Regions from separate parts of the Salirhabdus salicampi genome, predicted to be linked through region 3. Evidence: riboswitches for the same ligand, from Rfam matches in the RefSeq annotation. Region 3 holds a riboswitch; each other region holds the start of a gene.
What was found. A riboswitch is a leader RNA that binds a small molecule or an ion and turns the genes downstream of it on or off. The one in region 3 is predicted to bind S-adenosylmethionine.
Positions count from the first base shown of each region.

Region 1: it holds a riboswitch for S-adenosylmethionine, as region 3 does, so the genes downstream of both, metK (methionine adenosyltransferase) here and sfnG (dimethylsulfone monooxygenase SfnG) in region 3, are expected to answer to the same signal.
Region 2: it holds a riboswitch for S-adenosylmethionine, as region 3 does, so the genes downstream of both, NLW78_RS12890 (methionine ABC transporter ATP-binding protein) here and sfnG (dimethylsulfone monooxygenase SfnG) in region 3, are expected to answer to the same signal.
Region 4: it holds a riboswitch for S-adenosylmethionine, as region 3 does, so the genes downstream of both, NLW78_RS10095 (homocysteine S-methyltransferase family protein) here and sfnG (dimethylsulfone monooxygenase SfnG) in region 3, are expected to answer to the same signal.

Region 1 is NZ_JANBWE010000004.1:257,052-264,675, reverse strand. Features, by position in the region: gene NLW78_RS13265 (C39 family peptidase) at 1-323, shown strand, start outside; gene asnB (asparagine synthase (glutamine-hydrolyzing)) at 310-2,217, opposite strand; gene metK (methionine adenosyltransferase) at 2,396-3,592, opposite strand; SAM riboswitch class I at 3,735-3,838, opposite strand; gene pckA (phosphoenolpyruvate carboxykinase (ATP)) at 4,027-5,625, shown strand; gene NLW78_RS13245 (ABC transporter substrate-binding protein) at 5,768-6,769, shown strand; gene NLW78_RS13240 (ABC transporter ATP-binding protein) at 6,782-7,558, shown strand; gene NLW78_RS13235 (ABC transporter permease) at 7,539-7,624, shown strand, end outside.
Region 2 is NZ_JANBWE010000004.1:191,532-199,155, reverse strand. Features, by position in the region: gene NLW78_RS12900 (MetQ/NlpA family ABC transporter substrate-binding protein) at 148-1,005, opposite strand; gene NLW78_RS12895 (methionine ABC transporter permease) at 1,020-1,688, opposite strand; gene NLW78_RS12890 (methionine ABC transporter ATP-binding protein) at 1,678-2,700, opposite strand; SAM riboswitch class I at 2,775-2,888, opposite strand; gene NLW78_RS12885 (M36 family metallopeptidase) at 3,452-6,697, opposite strand; gene NLW78_RS12880 (thioredoxin family protein) at 7,008-7,322, opposite strand; gene NLW78_RS12875 (toprim domain-containing protein) at 7,331-7,624, opposite strand, start outside.
Region 3 is NZ_JANBWE010000001.1:704,402-712,025, reverse strand. Features, by position in the region: gene NLW78_RS03685 (MBL fold metallo-hydrolase) at 1-1,142, opposite strand, end outside; gene NLW78_RS03680 (ornithine cyclodeaminase family protein) at 1,554-2,531, opposite strand; gene acsA (acetate--CoA ligase) at 2,661-4,430, opposite strand; gene NLW78_RS03670 (NADPH-dependent FMN reductase) at 4,559-5,206, opposite strand; gene sfnG (dimethylsulfone monooxygenase SfnG) at 5,203-6,291, opposite strand; SAM riboswitch class I at 6,382-6,489, opposite strand; gene NLW78_RS03660 (PLP-dependent aspartate aminotransferase family protein) at 6,531-7,624, opposite strand, start outside.
Region 4 is NZ_JANBWE010000003.1:14,766-22,389, reverse strand. Features, by position in the region: gene serS (serine--tRNA ligase) at 1-791, shown strand, start outside; tRNA gene NLW78_RS10125 (tRNA-Ser) at 910-1,002, shown strand; gene NLW78_RS10120 (M23 family metallopeptidase) at 1,146-2,138, shown strand; gene NLW78_RS10115 (bactofilin family protein) at 2,160-2,567, shown strand; gene NLW78_RS10110 (deoxynucleoside kinase) at 2,594-3,277, opposite strand; gene NLW78_RS10105 (deoxynucleoside kinase) at 3,274-3,915, opposite strand; T-box leader at 4,091-4,319, shown strand; gene proC (pyrroline-5-carboxylate reductase) at 4,368-5,192, shown strand; SAM riboswitch class I at 5,403-5,502, shown strand; gene NLW78_RS10095 (homocysteine S-methyltransferase family protein) at 5,601-6,650, shown strand; gene NLW78_RS10090 (Cof-type HAD-IIB family hydrolase) at 6,689-7,552, opposite strand.

The sequences.
Region 1 (7,624 bases), on a different contig from region 3:
AATATGCTGGTGACCGTGTACATGATTTAACCGGGAAATCATTTTATAAAGTTCTACAATCTGTGAACCGAAACGAACCTGTTTTCGTTATAACAAATGCTAAATATAAAAAGTTACCAAGTTCTGCTTTTACAACGTGGGAAACTTCTCAAGGTCCTGTAAAAATAACAATGCAGGAACATGCTGTAGTCATTACTGGCTATGACAAAGATTATATTTACTTTAATGACCCTTTAAAACGCGAAAAAAAAGCACCCTTCGATGACTTTAAAGCCGCGTGGGTGCAAATGGGCAAGCAAGCCATAACCATTACATTACGGTGAGCTTGCTCATTGTTTTATCCTCATTTCGAAGGTCCTCAATATCGTGAGCACGCTCCACAAAAATCTGATGCCATAACATAAACATTAAAACAGTCCACAACTTACGACTGTAATCCCCTTTTCCAACTACATGTTCCTCTAAAAGGCGATGGATAACCTGTTTATTCAGTAGATAGTCTGTTTGGCTTTCTGAGATTAGGGTTTTAGCCCAATCATATAGCTCATTTTTTAACCAATGTCGGATAGGTACTGGAAACCCTAGCTTTTTACGATTTAACACGTGCTCTGGAACAATTCCTTTTGCCGCTTCCCTTAAAATAGACTTCGTTGTTCCATTCGCAATTTTATAGTGAACAGGTATTTCACGTGCAACTTTAAATACTTCAACATCAAGAAATGGTACACGTAATTCCAAAGAGTGTGCCATTGTCATTTTATCGGCCTTTAATAAGATATCTCCACGGAGCCAAGTATGAATATCTACATATTGCATTTGGTTAACTGCATGTTGACCATTTACATTATGAAACAACGGACGAGTAATTTGTTGATATGGGTGTTGTTCATTGTATTGATGAACTAGATCGACCTTTTCGTCCTCTTCAAACATTTTTGCGTTCCCAATGTAACGGTTTTGTAGTGGGGTTGTTCCACGTTCCAGAAAACTTTTCCCTTTCACACCTTCTGGCATAATGTGGGCTACTTTACGTAATAAATCTTTTGCTGGATTTGGAATGGAATCAAACACTTTCAGGGATTCTGGCTCTCGATATATGTTATAACCCCCAAATAATTCATCCGCCCCTTCACCAGATAGCACAACCGTAACATGTTTGCTCGCTTCACGTGCTACGAAATAAAGGGGAACACAAGCAGGATCTGCTAACGGATCGTCATTGTGCCACATTATTTTCGGTAACTTTTGCACGTATTCTTCTGGTGAGATTACATAAGAAATGTTTTCAACACCTAATTTATCTGCCGTTTCTTTCGCTACATCAATTTCTGAAAAGCCATTATGGTCAAAGCCAACAGAAAACGTTTTAATACCAGGGTTAAACTCCTTTGCTAACGAAACGATGATTGACGAATCAATTCCACCTGATAAAAATGAACCGACTGGAACATCACTTCGCATATGCACTTGGACAGAATTGCGTAATGTTTCTTGAATACGACTAATCCATTTCGACTTCTCACCATCAACAGGAGTAAATGTTGCATGGAAGAAACGTGTAAATGTAGGATCTTCCCCAGGCTTAACCGTAAAGAAGTGACCCGGCTCTACTTTTTCAACGCCTTCTGTTAAAGAATACGGTTCCGGTACATATTGAAAGCTTAAATAATGTTGCAAAGCTTCACGATTAACTGTTTCCGCATCGAGGATTGACGTAATTGCTTTTTTTTCAGAAGAAAAATACGTTCCATCCGGTTGTTTACTGTAATATAAAGGTTTGATCCCAAATTGGTCACGTGCTCCATATAATGTTTCTTTCTCTTTATCCCAAATCAAAATAGCAAACATTCCTCGCAGTTGATGGAAGGTCTCTGTGCCATATTGATGAAACATCGCTAAAATAACTTCTGTATCGGACTCTGTATGGAACTGTACGCCATCTTTAATTAACTCATTTCTAAGTTCTACATAATTATAAATCTCTCCATTAAACACAATCCAATAACGTTCATTCTCATAACTTAATGGTTGATGACCACTGTCGATATCAATAATGCTTAACCTGCGAAAACCAAAAGATATATATTCATTATGGTAATACCCTTCATCATCAGGACCACGATGTGTGATCATTTCATTTTGTCTTTGAAAAACATTTATTGACTCTTGCTGCAGCTCTGTTGCTTCATGTCGAATCAGTCCGATAAATCCACACATTTGCATGTCCTCTCTTTCGTATGTTCATAAAAATGTTAATGCTACAAACTGTTACGCTATATTTCTATACTGTTCGAATACACATCACTAAATTTGAGTATATCACAATTTTTTTTTATATTCGATAAACTTTCCGTACAGTTATTTCCAAAAAAAAGTTGCCCTACTGGGCAACCTTTTATTGGATAGCGTTCTTTAATTCTTCAGCTTTGTCTGCCTTTTCCCATGGAAATTGGACATCTGTACGCCCAAAGTGACCATAAGCTGCTGTATCTTGATAAATCGGACGACGAAGGTCCAACATTTTAATAATTCCTGCTGGACGTAGATCAAATATCTTCCGTACTCCTTCTTCCATTTTTACCTCTGGAACCTTCCCCGTTCCAAAAGTGTCTATCGAAATGGATACTGGTTGTGCCACACCGATTGCATAAGCAAGTTGTACTTCACAAGAATCCGCTAAACCTGCTGCGACAATGTTTTTGGCAACATAACGAGCTGCATAAGCACCAGAACGGTCTACCTTTGTAGGATCTTTACCACTGAAGGCTCCACCGCCATGACGTGCATAACCTCCGTATGTGTCAACGATAATCTTACGACCTGTTAAACCTGCATCCCCTTGAGGACCGCCAATAACAAAGCGCCCTGTAGGATTAATAAAATACTTTGTTTTCCGGTCAAGTAAGTATGGAGGAACTACTTTATTTATCACTAACTCTTTTAGGTCATTCTCAATTCGATCACTACTCACTTCTGGATGGTGTTGTGTAGAAATGACAATTGTATCTACTCGTAGTGGTTGACCGTTCTCATCGTACTCTATTGTTACTTGTGTTTTACCGTCTGGACGTAAATATGGTAATGTCCCTTCTTTACGTACATCCGTTAAACGCTTCGCCAATTTGTGAGACAAAGAAATGGGTAATGGCATTAACTCCTCTGTTTCATTATTAGCATACCCGAACATTAAACCTTGGTCACCGGCACCAATTGCTTCAATTTCTTCATCTGTCATGCTACCTTCACGAGATTCTAGTGCTTGGTTTACTCCTTGTGCAATATCTGCTGATTGCTCATCAATTGCAGTAAGGACAGCACAAGTCTCAGCATCAAAGCCGTACTTCGCTCTTGTATATCCAATATTTTTAATTGTTTTCCGAACGATTGCAGGTATGTCAACATAAGTAGTTGTTGAAATTTCTCCTGATACTAACACTAAACCCGTTGTTACAGTTGTTTCACAAGCAACACGTGCATTAGGATCATGTCTTAAAATCTCATCTAAAATTGCATCAGAAATTTGATCACATATTTTATCAGGATGACCTTCTGTAACCGACTCTGATGTAAAAAGCCGACCCTTAATTGCCATGGCTACTTCCTCCTTTATTTAACATCTATCTTATGTACCTCAAATCCAGTGGCTCTATACTCACACACATTATGTGTATTACGATATAAGTTTCATGATCGATTGTATTCAGATAACTCCGTTAAAGTACCGGAACCTTTCACTCTTATCGTTCAAGAGTACCTCGCTTGCAGGTTAGCACCTTTTCACATCGTGATGGTTGCCGGGTTTCCTTGGGCCTGTCCCTCCACCTTCTCTGGATAAGAGATTTCCATCGATTTATATTAACTTGAACTGAATAGAAAGTCAAAAAATCTTTTTTCATTTCTTTTAGAAAATAAATCACGGAATAAAATTTTATGATTAGTATGGAATAATAAAATTAATGTGTTATACTATTAATCACAGATTACGAAATTCAAAACGGCATAAATAGATAATCTCATTTGTAAAGGATGGTTTTCATGACGATTGCAAACAAACTGTTACATGAACGTGCTTTGGAACAAAAAAACGTTCAAAGCGACTTATCGGTTCCACAACTTGTCGAAAAAGTACTTGAACGACAAGAAGGGGTATTAACCTCTACTGGTGCTGTAAAAGCAACAACTGGTAAATATACAGGGCGGTCGCCTAAGGATAAGTTTATTGTGAAAGATGACATATCGGCAAATAAGGTGGACTGGGGTACGACAAACCAGCCGATTGATGAAGATGTCTTTTTTCAGTTGTATGATAAAGTGTTAAACCATTTACAGTCTAAAGAAGAAATATTTCGCTTCCGCGGATTTGCAGGAGCTGATCCAAAGTACCGACTTCCTATCCAGGTTATTACCGAATTTGCTTGGCATAATTTATTTGCTCGCCAAATGTTTATTCGTGCAACAGATGAGGAGCTTGTCAATCACAAATCCGAATTTACAATCATTTCAGCCCCTCACTTTAAGGCTAATCCCCGGGTAGATGGAACACATTCAGAAGCATTTATTATCATTTCCTTTAAACACAAAATCATTCTAATCGGTGGAACGGAATATGCTGGGGAAATTAAAAAATCCGTCTTTTCCGTTATGAACTACCTACTCCCGGAAACAAATATATTGCCAATGCACTGTTCGGCTAATGTAGGAATGGAAGGAGATGTAGCACTGTTCTTTGGCTTATCAGGAACTGGTAAGACAACTTTATCTGCTGATACAAATCGCCGCTTAATTGGCGATGATGAACACGGTTGGTCACAAAATGGTATTTTTAATATTGAAGGTGGTTGTTACGCAAAGTGTATCCATCTTTCCGAAGAAAAGGAACCGCAGATATATAAAGCGATTCAGTTCGGATCGGTCTTGGAAAATGTAATGATTGATGAAGATGCACGAACACCTAACTATGATGATACATCTTTAACAGAAAATACACGGGCAGCCTACCCAATCGAAAATATTGATAACATTCTTAAACCTAGTGTTGCAGGCCATCCACAAACGATTATTTTTTTAACCGCCGATGCCTTTGGTGTATTGCCACCAATCAGTAAATTAACGAAAGAACAGGCTATGTATCACTTCTTAAGTGGGTATACAAGTAAGCTGGCGGGAACAGAGCGAGGTGTTACAGCACCTGAGGCTACTTTCTCTACATGTTTTGGGTCACCATTTTTACCGTTACCAGCGGCAACGTATGCGAAAATGCTTGGTGATAAAATTGAGCAATACGGTGTAAATGTATTTCTTGTCAATACAGGGTGGACTGGTGGTCCATTTGGTGTGGGTCGACGTATGGAACTTTCCCATACGCGCTCCATGGTTCAAGCTGCTTTGGAAGGTGAACTGAACTCCACTGATATGGTGAATGATCCGATATTTGGATTAAAAATTCCATCCCAATGTCCTGGTGTACCAAGTCATGTTCTAGTTCCACAGCGAACATGGAGCGATGAAGCAAAATATGAAGAAAAAGCAAAACAATTAGCTTTACAATTCCATGAGAACTTTAAAAAGTTTCATCATGTACCTCAAGCCATTCAAGAGGCTGGACCGGTATATAAGCCGGAATAAATGACATTGTTCCCTCATCTCCTTTATATAGATAGGCCGTCTTTTATAGACGGCTCTTTTTTTTATTTATAGGCATTCACACAATTTACAGCTAGGCATAATATATCTTTAGCTTGATACTTTCGAACTAGGAGGATGGAGAATGAAGAAAGCTAGCTCTTTCTTAGCTATGTTATGTTCCGTCATACTCGTTTTTACTTTAGGTGCATGCTCAAATAATACGAGTACAAATACGAAGATAGAAGTAGCAGAAGTAACGAGGTCAATCTTTTATGCTCCACAATATGTTGCACTTGAAAAAGGTTTTTTTGAAGAAGAAGGATTAGACGTTGATTTAAAAACAACTTGGGGTGGAGACAAAACAATGACAGCCTTGTTATCCGGTGGTGCAGATATTGCATTAGTCGGTTCTGAAACATCGATTTATGTATATGCAAGAGGAGCCAATGATCCGGTTATAAATTTTGCTCAATTAACACAAACCGATGGAACATTTTTAGTAGCGAAAGAAAAACAAGATCATTTCGAATGGCAAGATTTAAAGGGAAGTAAGTTTTTAGGCCAACGGAAAGGCGGAATGCCCCAAATGGTTGGTGAATATGTACTGAAGCAGCACGGTATAGACCCACATGAGGACTTAGACTTAAGCCAAAATGTTGACTTTGCTAATATACCAAATGCCTTTGCTACTGGGGATTATGATTATGTTCAACTATTTGAACCGACTGCCAGTGTTTTTGAACGGGAGGGTAAAGGCCATATTGTTGCATCATTCGGTGAAGCATCGGGAAAAGTTCCATATACTGTGTTTATGACTAAAGAAAGCTTTTTAAATGAGGAGGAAGAAACAGTCAAGAAATTTACTCGTGCTCTTTATAAAGCGCAAAAGTGGGTACAAGAACATAGCGTAGAAGAAATTGCAGAAGTCATTAAGCCATACTTTGAAGATAGTGATTTAAATATTATTACTACCGTCGTAGACCGTTACAAGTCACAAGGTTCATTTGCCCTTGATCCAATTTTAGATGAAGAAGAATGGAATAACTTAAAAGACATTATGGATGAAGCTGGAGAACTTCCTCAAGATGTAGAGCATGGCGTATTAGTAAACACACAAATTGCTGAAGAAGTTACGAAAGAATAGGAGTGATGTTCTTTGTCATTTTTGACTGTGAACAACATTTCCCATCAATATTTCACCAAACAGACGTATACAAAGGCATTAGAAGACATTTCATTTAACGTAAATAATGGCAGTTTCGTCTCTCTAATTGGACCAAGTGGATGCGGAAAAACAACGTTACTCTCTGTCATTTCCGGTCTAATTAAACCAACTAGAGGCGAAGTGTTACTTGAAAATGAACCAATAGATAAGGAATGTTCGACAATAGGTTATATGCTGCAGCAAGATTATCTGTTCCCTTGGAAGACGATTTTAGAAAACATTTTAATAGGGCCACACGTACAAAAAACGTTAACAACATCAACCACGGAAAAAGCAGAGGAGATTTTACACGAGATTGGCATTGGCCAAACGAAACATGCATATCCAAACGAATTGTCCGGTGGGATGAGACAACGGGCTGCACTAGCTCGTACGTTAATTACTGATCCAAAACTTCTGTTATTAGATGAGCCATTCTCAGCGTTAGATTATCAAACAAAACTAAAGTTGGAAAACTTAATTTCTCACATTTTGAAAACGTATAAAAAAACATCAATCCTCGTAACTCACGATATTGGGGAAGCAATTGCGATGAGTGACAAAATTATATTATTACAATCCTCTCCAGGGAAAATCGCTAAAATCTTTACCGTACCGGAACATCTCCAAAACCTTTCTCCTTTTGAAGCAAGACAGGATCCACTTTTTTCAGAAATGTTTCAGCAAGTGTGGAAGGAGTTGGAGAATCTTGAGCCAACAAAAACATGATGATCAACTCTTGTTTGAACAATATAAAAGGGGTATAAAAAAAGAGAAACAAACGGTCCTATTCTG
Region 2 (7,624 bases), on a different contig from region 3:
TAAATTTTAGCATACCCAAAATCCGAAATACAAAGCGCAATATATCCCTTATATATACGTGAAAGGGGATGTAACTCTATATGTCATAGTTACATCCCCTTCCTTTATAATTGAAGTTATATCCTTCTAATAGCTATAATTTTCTCATTACTCGTTTACTGGTACAACCGCACCTTCATATTTTTCATTGATGAAGTTTTGGATATCTTCAGAACGTAATGCTTCAACGAGTGCCTTCAATGCTTCGTTATTTTCATCTTCACTGCGAGCAGCAATTACGTTAACATATGGAGATTCAGATCCTTCTAAAATAAGTGCATCTTCTGCCGGGATTAAGTCTGCTTCGATTGCATAGTTTGTGTTAATTGCTACTAATGTATCTTCTTCACGCTCATAATATTGAGGTAAGAAACCAGCGTCATAACTTGCATCAAAGTCAAGATTTTTAGGATTTTCAACAATATCTTCCTCAGTAGCATTTACTTTATCGATACCATCTTTAAGTTTAATCAAACCAGCCACTTCCAGAAGAGATAAGATACGACCATGATCTGCTACAGAATTACTCATCAATACAGCAGTTCCATCAGGAATCGCGTCAACACTAGTGTGGTTTACAGAGTAAATACCGATCGGCTCAATATGAATACCGCCAAGATTTACGAAATCATAACCGAAATCTGATTTTTGTTGCTCAAGGTAAGGAATATGCTGGAAGTAGTTCGCATCCAACGTTCCGTTATCTAGGTCTTGGTTAGGTAAAACATAGTCCTGATACGTTTCAATCTTTAATTCAATACCTTGTTCAGCTAAAAGAGGCTTTACTTCCTCTAATACTTCAGCATGGGGAACAGCTGTCGCACCTACTGTGATAGTTGTTGTTTCTTCTTCGTTTCCATTACCGTTTCCTTCGTTGCCATTCCCTGCATTATCTTCTGATGACCCACAAGCAGTTAAAGCAAGTACAAATAGTGCTGTTAATAATACTGTTAATAGTTTTTTCATTGATTTTCTCTCCTTTAGCGTTTATCTATTTTTCTTGACGTAATATCCCCAATAAATTGGAAGATAAATACGATAACAACAATAAAGACAGTACAAACAAATACAACATCAAAATCCCATCTTTGGAAGCCTTTACGGTATGCTAAGTCTCCTAGACCACCAGCTCCTATTACACCAGCCATAGCTGTGTAACTAATCAAAGCTATCGCTGTTACCGTAAGACCAGAAATTAAGGCTGGCATCGATTCAGGTAACAATACCTTAAAAATAATCGTGCGGTATTTTGCTCCCATCGCCTTTGCCGCTTCAATAACCCCTTTGTCCACCTCCTTTAATGCTATTTCTACCATGCGGGCATAAAAGGGGGATGCCCCGATGATTAAAGCTGGCAAAGCAGCCTTAGGTCCTCTTATCGTTCCCATTAAGAAATCTGTAAATGGGAAAAGAAGCAGTATTAATATAATGAACGGTATCGCGCGAAAAACATTAACTAATGTTGCAGTAATAAAATTGATAATTTGGTTTTCCCAAATCCCTCCACGCGCCGTCAAAAACAATAATAATCCTAGTAAAACACCTAAAATTAATGTTCCAATGACAGATAAAACGGTCATATATAGTGTTTCATAAGTAGCTGTCCATAAATCGTCCATATTTACATTAGGAAATAAATCATTCAACATCGGATATCACCTCAATTTCTACTGATGTACTTGTGATCGTATCCAAGGCTGCTTCGATATCCTTTTCATGTCCGTCTATATGAATAACCAATGACCCGTAAACCCCTTCTTGTGTCTGACTAATGTTGCCTTGCAAAATATTAATATCGACCTCAAATTGTTTAGCTAATTGGCTAATGAGGGAACGATTGGTATCTTCGCCGATAAAATGCAACTTCAAGACTTTCCCTGATGTATAACCTTTAATAATTGTGTCTAGTGTGTCGTCGTTCGGCTCTTGTGTCATAACTTGTTGTACAAACCGTTTCGTAGTATTCTCTTTTGGATGCATAAACACATCTAAAACTTTACCTTGTTCGATAACTTGACCATTTTCCATAACAGCTACACGATGACAGATTTTTTGGATGACATGCATCTCGTGGGTAATTAAAATAATCGTCAACCCTAATTTTTTATTAATATCAACGAGTAAATCTAGTATGTCATCTGTTGTTTGTGGATCTAATGCGGACGTAGCCTCATCACACAACAACACTTTTGGATCATTCGCCAGTGCACGCGCAATTCCGACACGCTGTTTTTGCCCACCACTTAGTTGAGAAGGATACGACTTTTCTTTTCCTGAAAGTCCAACCAGTTGAATTAACTCCCGAGCCTTTTCTTCTCGATTTGGTGTACCTGCTATCTCAAGTGGTAACATAATGTTCTCTAAAACGTTTCTAGACCAAAGGAGATTAAAGTGTTGGAAAATCATGCCGATTTTTTGGCGTTCTTTCCGTAATTTTCGTGGGCTCAAAGTGGTTATGCTTTGATTATCAACGATAATTTCGCCACTTGTCGGCTCTTCTAGTCTATTGAGTAACCGGACAAACGTACTTTTTCCAGCACCACTAAATCCAATTACACCAAAAATTTCACCTTTATTAATATTTAAGTTGATATTATCAACAGCTAAAACTTCAGATTCATTACTTTGATATGTTTTTGAAACATTTTTTATAGAAATCATTTTGGTACCTCCTCATAAAAAAACACCTTTCTGTTCGCAGGAGAACAGAAAGGCGTATGTATACGCTCGCTGTTCTCTCATCTGCCAAAGTCAATGACTTTGCAGGAATTGGCACCTTTCAAACAAAACGTTTGTTTGATGGTTGCCGGGCTTCACAGGGCCAGTCCCTCCACCTCTCTTGATAAGAGAATATATATGAAATTTATATGATTCTATTTGATTCACAAAAGAGATTTTAGCACCCTTTGTTAGTAGTTGTCAACAAAAATAACATCTCTTTACCACAAGAAAGAACTTTGTAATTTATTTAATCTCCGCCAACATTGTGAAATTAAGTGGGGTTGTCGTACCACTTTTCCTTATTTCTCAAGGTTAGTCTCTTCACCTCTCATGATGAGATAAATATGAGATTATCAGTATACTATATCTCAAATACAACCGATGTCAACAACAATTATGTGACGAAAAATAGGGAGTTCCCTCGATTTCCGGGGAAATAATTCAAAATTACGCAGAAAAAAGGGAGTCCTCCCGTAGAACTGGTTCGCGATTTGCGCACGGGCTCAAACAAAGTGGACATACTGATATTATGGTATTAAGCGGAAAAGTGAAATCAATCTTATTACTTTATTAACTAAGCATTTAAAATATTTCACTTAATTGTGCAAAAAAGGATAGTTAGCCATTATTTTGGGCTAACTATCCTAATGAATATCTATTTTATTTTAGCTAAAGGTCATAGATTTTGATGCTAATAGGATCTAGTAACCGTTAAATCAAACGCCCCATTCGCACCAGACCATAAACCGACATAAATGTATTTTGTTCCTCCCGGTACAACTCCTGACTCATTTCCGGATGCAGTTGCTACGCCACCGATAACTTCGAAATCTTTATTGTAAAAGAATACATCAAAATCATTGGAACTATCATTTGCTTTTAACGTAAAGTTATGCAACCCATCACCGTATTGTTGCGGAAGGGTTACTACATACCCATCTGCACCTTGTGAAGCTGGATTAGGATTCTGTGTTGTAACAAATTCATTCTCTGTAACAGCTAACGTAGCAGGAACGCCCCCTAATGACCCAATTCCTGTTCCTGGATTTCCAATCTCAACTGTTCCGTTCGCAGTAAATGGCTCAGATGGTGGAATATCAATAGGTTCGACTGCTGCTCCATTTTTCGTAAAGGCTTGTAATTCTGCCACTTGTACAAAACCTTTACTATTGTCTTGCGTACTGTTAGCTACTAACCTTATAAACTTCGCCTTTGTTGGTTTTTTAAGATCAAACGTTTTATAGTGTAAGTCAGGTGCAGCTGGACGTGGCTTTTGATACGTAAAGCGGTCTTCAACGACCGTTGTCCAATTCGATCCATCTTCCGATATTTGTATTTTGAAATCTTTCAAAGTAGCAAAGCGTGAGTTCGCTACATCCTTAAAGGCACTTACTTGAACACGAGAAACTTTGACTGCCTCATCCCCAGCCAAGTCGACACTAAACGTTGTACGATTGAAGCCATTTTCTTTTTCTTCTGTTGCATAAACGCTCGCTTCAGTATCATCAATTGCCAGTTTGGCAGGGTTGCTATCGGATGGGTCATCTGCCTGTAGAATGGTTGCTCCATTAAAAGAAGAAGCGACGTTTGGTGCTAATGAGATTTTAAGAGAGTTTGCTTTACCAGCTTTAATCTTAACCTTTTCAGTAAGAGTAGTAGAACCATAGCCTTTCGCCTGTATTGTTACGTCGTACTCCCCTTCGACCATTGGAAGTGCAAATCCACCTGTTTCACTTGTAACTGCCGCAGCAGAAGTTCTTGCCTCATATTGGCCAATAATTACCCTTGCATTATCTACTGGCTCTCCTGTCGTGGCATTCACAATTTCTCCACGAAGGAAGCCATTATAATCACCCTCATATGCAAAGGATGGAACTGGGTCTGTGTCGTCTCCTGTATTAGAGTATGCACCATCACCTAAACCACGTTGTGCAAATGCTTTCCAAATTACATCATTGTATTTTCCGTCGTATCGTTCAAACGCCGCTGTCACGATTGCCGTTCTCATATCAACCATAGAAGGATCAGGTACCGAAATAGGCATCGCATCTAAAACAATATGCTCAATTACTTCTTCTCCTTCTGACTTTCCGTATGCCTCAATTAAACTTTCACGGACATGCCACAATATGGCTGACCATATACCTCCATCAGCATGTACTTGAGGTCCAGTGATATCATAACCAATATCTCCGTAATTATATGGAGCTTTATCAAGAGCGTGGTTTCGGATTCCACGTTCAGCATTACCTGTTACATATGCACCTACTACTGGATCAGTTTGAAGACCCTCTTTCACAAGGTAGTGCATGCCTAGGAAATCACCCCACCCTTCTCCCATAGCTCCAGATTGGAAACTATTTAAAGCTTCTCCACCTGCAACGTAACGGTTTGTAAGTGCGTGCGAATATTCATGATATATAACCCCGGCATCATAATCACCGTCTGCGTATTTCCCTTCAAATACGCCTGGAATCGGCTCCCATAAAAACATGCCACTCCATGAAGTAAGACCATCCGGCAATGTTAACATATAAGCATTATCTCGCCCTGTATAGGTCGGTGCCCCACCTGTAGTCGCACCTGCCTGTACAAGACCTAATATTGGGTCACCTTCTAATCCACCATTACCGTAATTAGAGAGTTGCATATTCCCTGCTTCCTCAGTCCATCCAAGATTGTAAAGATAATCATGGAAAAGATTATGGTGATAAAACAAATTCGTTGCAGCACTGTTTACATCCTCTGCATAAGAAGGAGGTAACGTTTCTCCCTCCTTTTTCATCCATGCATTTGTGAAAAGATAGTCGAAATCACCTGTAGCCGTTACTGGTCGTACTGCTTCGTCTGCAGGGACAAGAAAGTTACTCCAGTTAGCAAACGAATTAGCATTGTTTCCAAATGTGGTGAATCCTAGTTCAGTACCCGGTATCAACCAACCGTGTGGTGATGCATGTTCATCTCCTGCAAAGGATTTTGATACTTGCTCTCCACCATCCGGTGCATATGGGACCGATGGGTAATTTTCAAATATTAACCCTTCTGACTCTAGTAAGCTTGACTCACTATGGGAAAAATCGACTAATGCTCGTTCAAATAGCTTTTCGCCTGTCGTTCCATCAATCACTACTTCATAACCTTCGTTCAGTTCTTCAATAAAAAGGACACGATAAGCAGGACGTACACTATCCTTCATAATAAACGAAGCCTTTTTCACATATTGATCAGTTGGAAGAACATCAGAACCATCGAATACTGTCCAGCCATTTTTTTCACCGCTTATAGAAGGCGTATAGTCTAACTCTGGGGCATGTAGATTTAATACTTCTTGAAGTGCATCATCCGGGGTAAGTTCAAAAGAAGCAGATAAAGTAGTTTCTCTTGTTACATTAGAGGTAACCATTAAGATTTTACCGTCTTTGTTCACAGAAACAATAATCCGCCCACCAAAAACTGACTCCAATCCATTAAATGACTGCTGAAATGTTACGGGTGTTAAACCTGTTTCTTCGCTCTTTGATGCACGAATCATTTTTAACGTTTTCATATTATCAGAAGATAGGCCAAACACAGCAGCATGATCCTCTAACCATTCTCTCGCAATCTCTTCAGCACTGCCATCTGTAGCTTCGGTTAAGTACCCATCCTTTTTCACAATCGTAGCTGGCGTACCAAACCTATCGTTCCAAGTAATTTTTGTTCTTTCCCCTGCTGAATTTACTAATTGGTTTGCTGCATCTAACTGTACATCCGTAGGCAATATTTGCTGTAACGAGTCTCTAATGTCAAATGAGTTTAAGTGGGTATGCTCTTCTTCTACACTTGAATTAGAGACAGATCCAGAAAGTGTTATAGCCCCTGAAGAACTAATCGTTAAGAGCTGTCCAACGATTAAAGCTGAACTTAATACAGATAAGGTCTTTTTCTTCCTTTTCATTTTCTTCCTCCTTTTTATTCGATTTATCTATTCGTTCTATAATGTATTTACAACCCCTTCCATTCATCATCAATATAGGAACTATATTCTATGAAATTTAGCCAATTGTCTTATGACATATAATACGGAAGTAGTAATATGTCAGTTGAGACTTTCACAAAGACTGGGTAATGTAACAATGGAATGAGCTGATCACAAAAAGATGCAAAAAAGTGAGGGAGATACTTCTGAGGCTTAAAATGAACGGCTATAAAAAAAGCCCTTTACAACCAGGTAAAAAATGCGCATAGAAGGTGTAAAGGACAATTCATTATGAAGGTAAGTACATTTGCAGCTTTTCATACATATACGGGACCGAATGAAAGGCATAAATCTTCTCTTCCGCTATCCCGTTACGAAAAACGATTAAACAAGGAACACTTTTGATTTTATACTGTTGCATCACATGAGGAAAAAGCGAAGCATTCATGGCGTGAAACTGGAGACTCCCTTTCATTTGTTCAATAGTATTCAACATTTTACGAGCCACATTACAAGTTCCACAAAATGGTGTATAAATAAAAATGAATGATAGACCAACTTCTTGGTTAAATATGGCTAAATTATCTTTCGTTATTTCCTTCATCTCTCTTCCTATCCCTTCAAATAGTTCGTATCAATCGCAATGTCCGCTCTTACGAGGATAGAGGCTAATTCATAATCAGGAGTTGTTTCTACCTCCCGGAATGACCGATCAACATATAATTGTTGGGCATGCGGAAGCTCCCGTGTTAACTGCTTACGCAATTTATGTCCAGAATCGTCTTCATCAAGTAATAAATAGACATCTCGGTAATCTAATTGATGGTCTTCAATAATATTCTCTAATTGCTCAACTCCGATTGTTCCATTTGTACAGATGATTTCAACTTGTTCTGTAATAATTTT
Region 3 (7,624 bases):
TATGTCGTACCATTTGTTTTCACAAGAATGTGACCATGTACATCTGTTCCATATAACTTTATTCCCATCGACCTCACACGATTCACGACTTCATCATGTGGATGTCCATACGAGTTTCCATGGCCAGCAGAGTAAATGGCTACTTCCGGATTAATAGCTTTTAAAAATGCTTCTGTATTCGATGTGCTTGATCCATGATGCCCTAATTGGTAGATATAAGCTTTTAGATCATAATCACGATTTAATATTTCCCGTTCCGTTTCATGCTCCGCATCTCCTGTAAACAAGAAGTTTACATTTCCATACCTTACTTTTACCGCAACAGAACCTTTGTGAAAATTCCCATTAATACTGTATGGACTTACGACATCTAGTTGCGATGAACCAATCGTAAATGTTTCACCAGCCCTCGGTTCATGGTAACTAGCCTCAGACGCTGCAATTGCATCAATGACACGTTCAAAAGTACGTGACGTATGTGCGTCACCACTCATCCATACTTCTTTAACAGGAAAGTTTTGTAGTACTTTATCCATTTGACCTATATGATCAGCGTGGGGATGCGTTCCAATCATTAAATCAATGCTTTGAACACCTACTGAATTAAGGTAAGGAACGACATCACTCGCATTGTACCGTCCGGCATCAATAAGAATGGTAAAATCAGGGCCCAAAATGAGGGTGGAGTCACCTTGCCCAACATCCATATAATGAACGACGAGTTCGCCTGATGGCGGAGGTATCGATAACTCATCATGACTTTTTTCTGTTTTCGGTTCCGCCTCTTTGTTCGTCGAGGACGCCTGATCCTCTGTTTCTTGTTCTTCTTTTATGTTGTCATTAGCATCACTTGAATGTTCATCGTCGGCTAATTTATCTTTTTTCTCTCCTAAGTCTTTCGTTTCTTCGACGATAACCTCTTCATCATTCGCCTTTTTATCTGAAACATCCTCGGTCTTTGTTTCTATCTCGGCAGTTATCCCAATCATTACAAAGCTAAGTACGAGGGTAGACCCGCATATTAAGGACACCCTTTTACGGGTTTTTGTTTTTCCCCACTTTAAAACTGTACGTGGACTAATAAGTCCGACAAACCAAGTGATAATGGAAAGAAAAAACACGATTAGAAAAAAATCATCCAATTTATATCAAAGCTCCTTTTTCATTTTGTCTAATTTGTATGTCATTTACCATCGCGCATAATGAAATGTATTCATTACATATGTTTTCGATAAGATGATTGGAACTTTTTAATGTGTCCATAGTCATCAATACTTCGTTACGATTGTTACACACACCGTATTAGACGGCAATACGATTCTTGCCGTTAAATATTTACTATGATGCCATTTAGTCAAAAACTCTTATGCTATATGGACTCCCAATCTATTAGAGGTACTATGTAATTTCTGCTAACTTTATGTATGCAGATTAGTAGTGCACAACCCTTTTAATGCATTAAAGTAAGCATGCCTGAAATTTCACTAACTCTAAGTAAAAAAAGAAGCCCTTGATCGGGACTTCTCACATGGCCAAGTGAATATATCCTAACATTAGAGATGAAGTTTCGTTCCAATATTTCTTACCTTAGCTTTGTCGTAAATATATCTAGCCACAACAATATCAACGACGGCTAATCCTACTGATTTGAATAATGTAATCTCTCTTTCTGATTCTCTACCCGGATAATCTCCAGCTACAACCTTGCCAAGTTCACTGTAAATATCCGATTCATTGAATAACCCTTCCCTAATTGGGACTTGCAAGTCACCTGTTTCTTCTAACGCCGCATCTTTCGCTTCTACTACAACTTTATTTGCCGACGTCACAGCATTTGAAGGTAATTCTTGCATAGTTGGACGAAAAGAGCCGACTGCATTGACATGCACTCCTGGTTGTAAAGAATCAGAAAACACAGGTGTTAAAGCATTTGTAGCGGTAACGACAATATCTGCTTTCTTTACGGTTTCGTTAGCATCCGATATTACTTCGGTTTGTATTCCATATGTATCAAACACATATCGCGCGAATTCCTCTGCTTTCTTTTTTGTTCGATTATAAAGATAGATTTGTTCAATATTACGAACCGCGAGCACCGCAGCAACTAACCCTTCGGCTTGTGCACCTGTCCCAATTACGCTCAACGTTTTCGCATCTTCTCTTGCTAAATATTTCGTCGCAACACCTGACAATGCACCTGTCCGAACCATTGTCAAATACGAACCTTCCAACATTGCTACGGGTTCACCAGATTCAAAGTCTGATAACATGACAACTCCGTTAATCGCCTTCTTTCCTATTTTTGTATTGTTTGGAGCGACAGATACGACTTTCAATCCTACACTTTTTAACTCTTCTGCTACAGACGGCATCACTAGTGATGTGTTTTGCCCATTGTGAAATGGTAGTGCTGCTCGAATAGGAGTTACTGTACGGTTAGCTGAGAATTCTTTTAATGCTAACGAAGCATTATCAATCACTTCATTCATGTTAACTAATTGTTTTTGTTCCTCTTTACTTATGACAAGCATTGTTCTCCTCCCTTATTAAAAATTCATTTTCAACACTTCGCCCTTTAAAAAAAGGGGTTTAACCATCGTTAAACCCCACACCCTATACCCTTATTCTATTTTATACCATCCCATATTGAAAGCGGTATTTTATTGTTTTGTTGTATATAACGTCTCTTTCTTCTGTCCGCCATCCAATGCTGATGTATCTCCTGGGTCTATTCCAAGGTCCCACGCTTTTAAGACGCGCCGCATAATTTTTCCACTAATTCTCGTTTTCGGTAGTTGCTCAAGTACTTCAATTTCTCTTGGTGCCGCGTGGGCTGCTAATTTTGTTTTGACAAATGCTCTCACATCTTTTAACAGCTCATCACTCGGTTGGTAACCGTTACGTAAAACGATAAAAGCTTTAACAATTTCTCCTCGTAACTCATTAGGTTTGCCGATTACCCCTGCTTCAGCTACAGCTGGATGTTCAATTAATTTACTTTCTACTTCAAATGGCCCAATACGTTCACCAGAAGAGTTAATCATATCATCATTACGGCCTTGGAAGAAAATATAGCCGTCTTCATCTTTATAAGCTAAATCACCTGAAATATACCAACCGTCATATGGAAAATAAGATTGATGTTTTTCCTCATTCTTCCAAATCCCTTTCATAATCGACGGCCAGTTTGCTTTTATTGCTAATTGTCCGACTTCACCTATTGGTAACGGCTCACCTTTATCGTTAAGTATTTCTACTTTTATGCCTGGTAAAGGTCTTCCCATTGAGCCCGGCTTGATGGGCTGTGACGGCAAATTCACAATTAATTGTGCTCCTGTTTCGGTCATCCACCACGTGTCATGTATACGTAATTGTAACGTCCTCTTCCCCCACGTAATCACTTCAGGGTTAAGTGGCTCCCCAACACTTAAAATATGTCGCAACGACGATAAGTCATATTGTTTCTGCAGTTCTTCACCTGCCGACATTAACATACGAAAAGCTGTTGGCGCACTGTACCATACAGAAATCCTCGTTCTTTCAATCAATTCATACCATGCTTCTGCCGCAAATCGCCCTCCATTGACAATAATGGTCGCGCGGTTCAACCAAGGCGCAAACACACCGTAGGAGCTTCCTGTCACCCAGCCTGGGTGTGCCGTACACCAATATACATCATCTTCTTTTAAATCGAGGACCCATTTTCCAGTTTGATATTGTTGTATCATAGCACGATGGGCGTGGAGAATGCCTTTCGGTTTTCCGGTAGAGCCAGATGTATAGTGAATAATCATTGGATCGTCACGTTCTACCCACTCAATCACATTTTCATCTGATTCAGCATCTAACCCTCTGATTTCCTCCCATAAAGACAATTCGTCTTGTTGACATTCGCTAGACTCACCGGTAATGAGTACCGTTTGTAAATCAGGAAGCTCTTCCCTCGGAACACGGGACACAAGCTCTGAATTCGTAATCAGTACTTTCGCACCACAATCTTGCATTCTATCTTTAATAGCTTCCTCCATAAATGCTTCAAAAAGAGGACCTGCAATGGCTCCTATTTTGATAACAGCCATAATGGCAACATAACAGTCCGGATGCTTTGGTAAAAAGATAAAAACACGGTCACCTTTTTTTACGCCATGTTTTCTTAAAACCTGAGCATATTGGTCAGACTGTTGTTTTAAATCCGCAAAAGTTAATTTTACTTCTGTTTCATTATGGACGTAGTGAAGGGCTATTTTATCACCATAACCTTCGTCAACATGCTTATCAACTGCTTCATATGCGATGTTCAGTTGACCTGTCTTACTCCAACTGAATGCTTTCTCTACCGACTCCCATGAAAAATTATTGTAAACCTTCTCATAATGCTGCAAATTGTAATTACTTTCATACGGTTTTACGATGCCACTTGTTACCGTCATAATGGTTCCACCCCTTTACTAATTATGTAGTTTTAGCCCCCCTTCCTATTGGATCGGGGGGAGTTCTCTTTTGTACTAATGTCCCTATGAATGAGAAGAAAATGTAATAAGTTGATAACGGCAACAGACTAACTTTTTGTAGCTGATAAACTTTTTCTCGGAATATAAGGTTTTTTTGCAATTGTATGGCTATCATATAATCGGTGATGTAAATCAATAACAGAGTAAGATAGCACCCGTAACCGTTCCAATATTTCATCTGATATCAACCCTTGATTGTCGTAGTGCTCATTGTGGGCATATACACCACCTGGTACAACATGAGCCGAAAAATACCCGGCAAGTGGATGGAGTTGATGTTCAATCGCTAAAAAGTGGTGATACGTTCCGCCTGTAGCAATAAAACCAATTACTTTCCCTTCTAAACAATTATTCGGAATTAAATCAAAGACGTTTTTCAACGCACCACTCATAGACCCGCGGTAAACTGGGCTACCAACTATAAAGGCATCAGCTTCGATAATTTTCTTAATAAGCTTTTTCGTATCCCCTTCGTAGTCGAGAGGGTTACGACCATCACAAAACTGTAGGTCATAGTCTTTTAAATTTACAATCTCCGTTTCGATTGTTTGATCATACTTATCGGTATTTAATTTTTCTTTAATTGCCTGTTTCGTCTCAAAAAATTGTTCTTCTGCAAATTGGATTGCCTTCTCTACTGCTAGAAATGTTTTTGAACGGTCAGATAAACTGCCGGAAATCCCTAATAATTTCATACAAGGATGCCTTCTTTCGTTAATCGTTTTTCTTTTTCCCGAACGAGAGGGATGACTTTTTCTCCAAACAATCGTAAGTCTTCCTCATAGTGGAAATGCCCTGTTAACACGAGGTCCACCCCGACTTTTTTCAATTCGATAATGCGATTTGCCACTTGTTCCGGCGTTCCAATGAGACCTGTTTTAAACCCATCGTTATATTGAACCAAATCTTCTTTTGTAGAGTTAGCCCACATCCCCTGCTTATCTTTTGTTGATTGGCCCGCCTCTTTTACGGCTTGTTGAAATCCTTTCACCGCCTCTTCATCTTTATTGGCAATAATATCTCTTAGAAGTTGAACCGCTTCCTCTTCTGTATCACGAACGATGGCGAAGCCATTAATTCCAAATTTCACTTCTTCTTCTCGGCCCTGGGCCGCTGCTTTTGCCTTTACATCTGCAATTTGCTCTTGAATTCCTTCCAATGTATTCCCATTCATAAAGTAATAGTCCGAAACTCGAGAAGCCATATGACGAGCATCTTGTGAGTTTCCACCTTGGAAGATTGGAATGTCTTTTTCTGGTTTTGGCTTCAATGGTGCATCGTTAATTTGATAATAGTTTCCTTGGAAGTTTGCTTTTTCAGCGGTAAACATTTCGCGGAGAACACGAATGAACTCCTCTGCTCGTTTATAACGCTCGCCGTGTTCTAGCCACGGTTCACCATAACCGTCGAACTCACCCCTGAACCAACCGCTTACAACGTTTACTGCAGCACGCCCATTACTAATGTGATCAAGGGAAGCAAGCATTTTTGCGTAAACTGCTGGGTGCCATAGCCCTGGTAGAACCGCCGATATTAAGTTTAATTTTTTCGTTACACTTGCTAAAGCTGAAGCTAATGTCATCGCTTCCAGTTGATATTCCGCTCCATAACTAGCAAAAAAACGAGTTTGTAATAACGCGTATTCAAATCCTACTTCTTCCGCAATCTGTGCATACCGTTTATTCGCTTCAAAACTCCAATCCGTTTTTTGTGGAAGGTTTGACACAACCAATCCTCCACTAACATTTGGTATCCAATAAGCAAATTTAAGTTGACTCATAATCATTTCCTCCTTAGTTTAACTAGGTTATTTCTCCATCAAAAAACCCTTCCCACCAAAGTGAGAAGGGCTGCAAATAATCCTGCAGCTCTCTCATCTTCGGAATGTTTCATTCCTCTGAAATTGGCACCTTAGCATTTGAATATACTGGTTGCCGAGGCTTCTTTGGGTCAGTCCCTCCGCCTCTCTTGATAAGAGAATCATCGATATTTTATTGCTTATATACCAGGAATCAATGGTTACACGTAAGTAACGATTGTTCCTCGAAGACGTTGGGTTTCTTTATAGGTACAGCGGTTATGAACGACGTCATACCCTTGTTCTGCAGCAATTTTTACTGCTTCATCAGATATGACACCTTCTTGCAGCCAAAATATCCCTTTATGATCTAACTCCCCCGCTTCTTTTGCAATTTCAATCGCAGCTTCTGGATTCCTGAACACTTGGATAATATCAACAGGTTCTGGAATAGAAATGAGATCTGGATACACTTTTTCTCCTAAAATCTCCTCTTCCCGGGGATTGACTGGGATTAATTTATATCCTAAACGTTGCATTTTACGAGCTAAACGGTAACTCGGTCTTGCTGGTTTACCTGACAGACCTACAACGGCAATTTTCACCGGACGTTCTTCTCCATTTTCATTGATGGTTGGTGATTTTAAGACACGGCGAATGACACCTTCGTCATTCACGACAACCTTTTGACCGTCTCGTTTATTACCAGTAGCTTTTGAAATCGCATTAAACAAGTCAGTAGTTAAATCATCGATATGTTCAATTCCTACTGATAAACGAATGAGATCCTCAGTTACCCCTGTCGCGATCAATTCGTCACCAGTTAATTGTTGATGTGTTGTACTTGCAGGGTGAATTATAAGTGATTTTGCATCACCGACATTAGCTAAGTGGGACCAAATAGAAATATTGTTAATAATAGCCTCTCCTACCTTTCGGCCACCTTTAATGCCGAAGTTAACTACAGCACCATAACCATCATCTAAGTACTGTTTCGCAAGCTCATGGGACGGATGGTTTTCTAAACCTGGATAGGTTACCCAATCCACATCAGGGTGTGCCTGTAAATGTTTAGCCAATTGTTGTGCATTTCTACAATGTTCTCGCATCCGTACATGTAATGTTTCAATTCCTTGTAAAATTAAAAATGCATTGAATGGGCTTAAACTTGGCCCAAAGTCCCGAAGTAATTGAACTCTAGCTTTCATAATAAACGCTAAGCCACCGAAGTCGTTCCAGTAACGAATCCCGTTATAGCTTGGATCTGGTTCTGTAAAGGAAGAGAACTTTCCATTTCCCCAATTAAAACGTCCAC
Region 4 (7,624 bases), on a different contig from region 3:
GTTTTGTTTTTTATAAAGGCTTAGGAGCTCGACTTGAACGTGCATTATTAAACTTTATGATGGATTTACAAGCGGATGAACATGGATATGAAGAAGTTATTCCACCTTTCATCGTCAACCGTGACAGCCTAACAGGAACAGGTCAATTACCAAAGTTTGAAGAGGATTTATTTAAGTTAGAAGGTTGGGATTACCACCTTATTCCAACAGCCGAGGTACCAGTTACAAACTTACATCGTGATGAAATATTGTCAGAAGAGGAACTTCCGAAAAAATTCGTAGCATACAGTGCGAATTTCCGTTCTGAGGCTGGTTCTGCTGGAAGAGATACTCGCGGCTTAATTCGTCAGCATCAGTTTAACAAAATTGAACTTGTGCAAATGGTTAAACCAGAAGAGTCATATGACGTATTAGAAGAATTAACAGGCCATGCAGAAAAAGTATTGCAACTGTTAAATTTACCTTACCGTGTAATGAGCATGTGTACCGGTGACTTAGGTTTTACGGCAGCGAAAAAGTACGACATTGAAGTTTGGTTACCAAGCTCAAATACGTACCGGGAAATTTCATCTTGTTCAAACTTTGAGGATTTTCAAGCGAGACGTGCGAAAATACGTTTTCGCAGGGGACCTAAGGCTAAACCGGAGTTTGTTCATACGTTAAATGGTTCAGGTTTAGCAATTGGAAGGACTGTTGCAGCTATTTTAGAGCATTATCAGCAAGAAGACGGGACAGTCATCATTCCAGAAGTGTTACGTCCATATATGGGAAATAAACAACAAATAGGGTAAGGAGAGGGTACTTTGTACCTTTCTCCTTATATCTATAATTTTTTTGAAAAATAAAACATTTTACATAGGACTTGCACACTTTTAGTTCATATGATATATTTTTTAAGTGTCAGTCAACGGAGGAGTACCCAAGTCTGGCTGAAGGGATCGGTCTTGAAAACCGACAGGGGCTTCACGGCCCGCGGGGGTTCGAATCCCTCCTCCTCCGCCATTAATGCGTATATAATTGGAGAAGGAACATAAATGAAGCATCCCTAAAATTGGGATGTTTTTTTATTTTGTCATAATTTTAGAAGGAAAACAGAGCGTTTTGTCGAATTATAGGGAAAGGATTACATTGGTCGGGGGATAAAAATGATAAAGAAAAAAAATCGAAAAAAAAGAACTAAAAATTGGACAATATTAATTATGTCCGATGCGAATGAGAAAGTTCGCCAAGTTAATATTCGAAAATCGTTGTTTAAAAGTACATTATCAATATCCGTTCTTTTCCTTATAGCATTCATTGTTTTCTTCGCATTTTCTCAATCGGCGATTCAAAAGTTAAAGGAAAAAAATGAGATATTATTATCAAGTATAGAAGAAAAGTCGAGTGAACTACAATCAGCTAATGAGCAGATTCATTACTTTGAAAAGAAAGCGGAATTAATAGATGTAAAAGTACAACATTTAGATCAAATCGAGCAGCAATTAAAAGAAATGATAGCAGCTATACAACCAGAACAAATAGAAGCCACTTCTAGTGCAGGACCTTCAGGTGGAATTGAATTTACAAGTATAGATGAAATATCGCTAAAAGAAGATGTTAATCGACTGGAAAAGGACCGTGCCCTAGAGTTAAAGTACTCAGAATTAATTGATACCATTCCGAGTTTAATTGAACGCTTTGAAACTACATTGGAACATTTCAGCTCAGTAAGAGAAAAGTTAGCACGAACTCCAATTGAGTGGCCTTCAAGTTCGTATCGAGTAACCTCGAATTTTGGAAATCGGGTAGATCCTTTTACATTTCAAAAGGCTGTACACAGTGGAATCGATATCGGTGGTGGATATGGTACCCCGATTTATGCAACAGCAGATGGAACAGTTACTTTCGCTGGACGAAATGGAGGCTACGGTAACTTTGTAGAAATCAAACATTCGTCTGTGTTTTCCACGAGATATGCACACATGGCGAACTTACATGTGGAAGAAGGCGAAAAAGTTGAAGTAGGAGATCAAATTGGCACGATGGGATCGACCGGTAGAAGTACAGGAGTTCATTTACATTATGAAATATTTAAAAATGGAAGAGCAGTTGATCCATATCCATATATGACATTTATTAGTCGCGTCTTAACAGAATAATCATTGGTGGAGGTTTTTTATATGTTTGCGAAAAATGGTCAAAATAGCCAGCAGTCTGCTGAAACGATGGATACAGTAATAGGAGCAGGAACTGTTGTTGAAGGAAATGTTAAAACGGAAGCTAGTCTTCGTATTGAAGGAAAAGTTCTGGGGGAAATACATTGTGATGGTGATTTAGTTGTAGGTACAGGTGGGATAGTAGAAGCAAATATTGACGGAAGAAATATCACAGTTTCTGGAACAGTTTGTGGGGATGTAAATGCTTCCGGTACTATTCATATTGAAGCGAAGGGTCAATTAAAAGGGAATGCAAAGATGAAAGCTTTTGTCATCGATGAAGGTGGAATTTTTGAAGGAGAAAGTAAAATGGTTTCTGACATTACCGTTATAGAAGGAAAGGCAAAAGAAAATAAAGAAAAGGCAAAATAAAAAAGAGGACATTTCGTCCTCTTTTTCTAGATTGTAGTTTGTCTTGTTGTAATGTTTCTAGATTTTTGTATGAACTCACCGATTCGATTTAAAATTGGTTCAAGAGACGACTCATCTTCAACAATGTCGTATTCGGCAATATTAATTCGTAATACAGGACAAGTATTAAAGTTATCAATCCAGTTTTGGTATCTATCGTACATTTCTTCCCAGTATTCTAATGGAGTTTCTTGTTCCATAGGACGTCCTCTAGATTGAATACGCTTTACAATGTCATCAAAAGAACCTTCTAAATAGATTAATAAATCAGGATGTGGGAAATATGGTGTCATTACCATAGCATCAAAAAGACTTGTGTACGTTTCATAATCCACTTTAGACATTGTCCCTTTTTCATAGTGCATTTTTGCGAAGATGCCTGTATCTTCGTAAATGGAACGATCTTGCACAAATCCTCCACCATATTCAAAAATTCGTTTTTGTTCCTTAAAGCGTTCCGCTAAAAAGTAAACTTGTAAATGAAAACTCCAGCGTTGAAAATCGGAATAAAATTTATCTAAATACGGATTGTTTTCGACCTTTTCAAATGAAGTACGAAATTGAAGTGCATTGGCAATTGCTGTAGTCATCGTTGACTTTCCTACACCTACGGTTCCGGCAATAGTGATCACTGCATCATTAGGGATACCGTAGCGGTTTTTCCTATTCATGAAATAACTTCCCCTTTTTTTAAATGGTTCTCAATCTGCTTAATCATGTACTGCAAATCTTCCTCACGCTTTATAAAATCTAAATGGTCACCGTTAAATCGTAAAACCGGAATATCAGGATTTTCTTTCTCGAAGTTTTCCATGAAAGCATCATAATCTTGAGAAAGTTGCTGTAAATAACTAGCTTGAATATTTTGTTCTACATCCCGTCCGCGGAGACGAATGCGATTTAATAATGTATCTAAGCTAGCGTGTAAATAAACCATAATATTTGGTTTAGGCATATCATTAGTTAATATGTGATAAATCTCCTCGTATTTCTTTAGTTGGCTTTCTTTTAACGTCCGTTTCGCAAATATCATATTTTTCGAAATATGATAGTCGGAAACAACAGGCATCTTGTTTTGTAAATATTTGCTCTCAGTGTCTTCTAGTTGCTTATAACGATTGCAAAGAAAGAACATTTCCGTTTGGAAGCTCCACTCTTCAATATTGTCGTAAAATTTTCCGAGAAAAGGATTTTCCTCAACAATTTCTTCAAGTAAATGATATTGAAAATGGGAAGCAATTTTGCCCGCCAAGGAAGTCTTTCCAACCCCGATAGGGCCTTCAACTGCGATAAAAGGTATGGACTTCATCCTTTTCCCCCCTAAGATGATAAAATTAGACAAAATATATTTTAACACAACAAGGGTTACCGGAGTAGTTACATGCTGTTTTGATATGACACCAATATTTGTCGAAAAAAAACATATAGTTTTTGTTGACATAATTACGTTTAACTTGCATAATACTAAAAAATCAATATAAATAAAATTGGTAATGATCAGGCCAGTAAATAATAAAACGAACGCCAGAGAATGGAATCCACCGGCTGAAAGATTCCAACGTTACGATATTATTGAAACCTACCTGTGAACCTTCAGGGATAAACCTGAACGCAAAACTTGCGTTATCAGATATAAGAGGATAACATGTACTTTCTATTACGTGTTATCAATAAAGGTGGTACCGCGGATGTTCAACCCATTCCGTCCTTTTTTAGGATGGAGTGGGTTTTTATATTTGAATTAAATAGGAGGTTAGAAGCATGGCGGATAGTAAAATATCCTTCATCGGAGCGGGTTCTATGGCTGAAGCGATTATTTCGGGTATTGTAAGTAAAGAATATGTAAAAGGTGATCAAATATATGTTACGAATAAAACAAGAGAAGATCGCTTGCAAACATTGCAAACAACATACGGAGTGAAATACTCCCAAAACAAACGGGAAGTGATTGAAGGAGCAGAGTTTATTATCCTTTCTGTAAAACCGAAGGATATTGAAGTAGCGTTACATTCTATTAAAAATTATGTAACGGAAGGTCAAATAATTGTATCTGTGTTAGCAGGAGTGTCCACTTCATACATTTCCACTCAGCTTGAAAAAGAGAATCCAGTCGTTCGGGCAATGCCAAATACCTCTGCTACGATTGGCTATTCAGCTACGGCGATTGCAGCTGGAAAATACGCAACTGATAAACATATAGAAAAGACAAAAAGGTTATTTCAGACGATTGGTACGACAACAGTAGTAGATGAAGATGAAATGCACGTTGTGACGGGCTTGTCTGGTAGTGGACCTGCTTATATCTATTACTTCGTTGAAGCGATGGAAGAAGCAGCAAAGAAAGCAGGACTCGAAGCAGATACGTCTAAAGAATTAATATTACAAACGTTGCTTGGTGCAGCAGAAATGTTGAAAGTGACGAATGAGAGTCCAACATCATTACGAAAAAAAATTATGAGCCCAGGAGGAACGACGCAGGCTGGTTTGGATACGTTACAAAAATATAATTACCAAGAGGCTTTAGTGGAATGTGTCAAACGAGCTGCTGAACGTTCAGAAGAACTTGGAAGTTCCTTTAAAGAATAATGTAGAATACATTTGCATGTAGCAACTCTTTTATATAGTAAGATTTCTCAATGGCTCCGTATTTCAGAGGATTGAGCATCGGCCCTCTAAAGCGTGCGTTACGAGTTCAAATCATGTCGGGGCAATTTCGATATATTCTTAAGATAAATCTTGACATTTTTAGGGAAGCAAGGTAGTCTTAAGTTCAAACAATTAAATATAATAAGATTATTCTTATCCAGAGAGGTGGAGGGACTGGCCCTTAGATACCTCGGCAACAGGCTGATAAGCACTGTGCCAATTCCAGAAGCGAAATTGCTGAAGATAAGGAGAGACCATTTACTAGAATGTTAATGAATTAGTATAAAGCCCTCTTCTTAATGGAAGAGGGCTTTTTTGCTATAAAAGAAAACTTGAGGAGGAACACCGATGAAAAGAAGTTTGGAACAAAGATTAAAAGAGGGAACAGTTATCGCAGGAGAAGGATATTTATTTGAAATGGAACGGCGTGGATATTTACAAGCAGGTTCCTTTGTGCCAGAAGTTGCCTTGGAGCATCCTGACGTATTAAAGCAGACATATAGAGACTATATGAACGCTGGGTCTGATGTAGTTTTAGCTTTTACATATAATGCACACCGTGAAAAAATGAGAATCATTGGTAAGGAGCATTTACTTGAGCCTTTAAATCGTAATGCAATACGATTAGCTAAAGAAGTAGCTAAAGAGCATCCGATAGAGGAAGCACTTGTGGCAGGGAATATTTCAAATACTAACATATTTGACCCTGAAGATCCTCAATCGAAAGAGAAAGTAAGAAGTATATTTGCAGAAATGGTGAAATGGTGTAAAGAGGAGGGGGTAGACTTTATTAATGCTGAAACTCTTTACTATCATGAAGAAGCTGTGATTGCATTAGAGGAAATTCAGAAACAAGATTTACCAGCCGTTGTTACATTAGGGCTTATGGGTGAAAACATCTTGCGTGATGGCTATACGGTAGAAGAATCTTGCAAAATCCTTTCTGAAAAAGGTGCATTAGTAGTCGGAATGAATTGCTTCCGCGGCCCAAATACGATGCAACCATACTTGAAGAAAATAACTGAAGAGGTAGATGGTTTTGTTGGGGGATTACCAATTCCATACCGTACATCAGAAGAATACCCAACGTTTTTCAATTTACCAGACGGTGGTTGTAGCTGTCACCTGCCAACTGAAACAACGTTCCCAACGTCGCTGGACCCTCTGTATCATAATCGGTATGAATTAGCAGAGTGGGCTAAGGAAGCAAAAAGTATTGGTGTCAACTATATCGGTCTTTGTTGTGGTGCATCCCCTGCTATGTTAAGAGCAGTAGCGGAAGCAGTAGGTATAGAAACGATTAACTCTAAATATTCACCTGACATGGAGAAACATTTCTTGTTTGGGAAAGACAAAACGTTAAAGGAACATAATCTACAATATCGTACAAAAGCATAAGCGCAAAAAGAGCCAACAGTATGATGTTGGCTCTTTTTTTATTCATTCAGTTCATTTAATAGTTGCTCAATTGCTACCGCAACACCGTTTTCGTCATTTGTTTTTGTTACGTGGGAGCAAACCTCCTTTATATCTTCATTAGCATTTCCCATTGCCACACCTCTACCTGCCATTTGTAACATGGAGACGTCATTGTAGTTATCGCCTATTGCCATCACTTCGTTCATAGAAATGCCTTTTTCATTTACATATCTTTGTAAAACCGTTCCTTTCTTTGCATCCTGGTGATTAAATTCTAAATTCCCTTTCCCAGAAGAAGTAATTACTAGTTCTTCTTCACCCTTTAACCGATGATAAACATTTTGTAGTTGTTCTTCTTGTAGAGATAGAGCAAACATTTTATAAAACGTTAGGTTTGAATGTAAAACTTGCTCATACTGATCAGTAAAATGGAATTGTTCATCTTCCATATGTTGTTCAACTAATTTTCGAATATCCTCTAATGGTGTTTGATTGTGAATCCTTGCTAATAAGGTAACAAATGATTCAACCGTTTGTTCCTTACTGCTAGAGTATACACCTTCATTTGTATAAATATCGTAATAGACTCCTTCAGCACTACATGCCGCGGCTATTTTTGAACAAAGTTCTTTGTTTAGTGGGAAATTCATGATTATCTTTCCCTCTTCTGACCGAACCTCTCCTCCGTTAAAACCAATGATTGGTGTATGCAAATTCTTTTCTCGTAATAACCGTTTTGCAGAAATATAAGAGCGGCCAGTCACAACAATTACTTCAATATTATTAGCAATCGCCTTTTCGATTGCTTGTTTATTCTCATCACTAATATCACCTCTAGAATTTAACAATGTACCATCCATATCTGTTGCAATAATCTTCATTATCCATTCCTGCCTTTTTGTTTTAACTGGACCCAGTCCATACGAGTGTAAAAGTACATATTATTTTCTTAA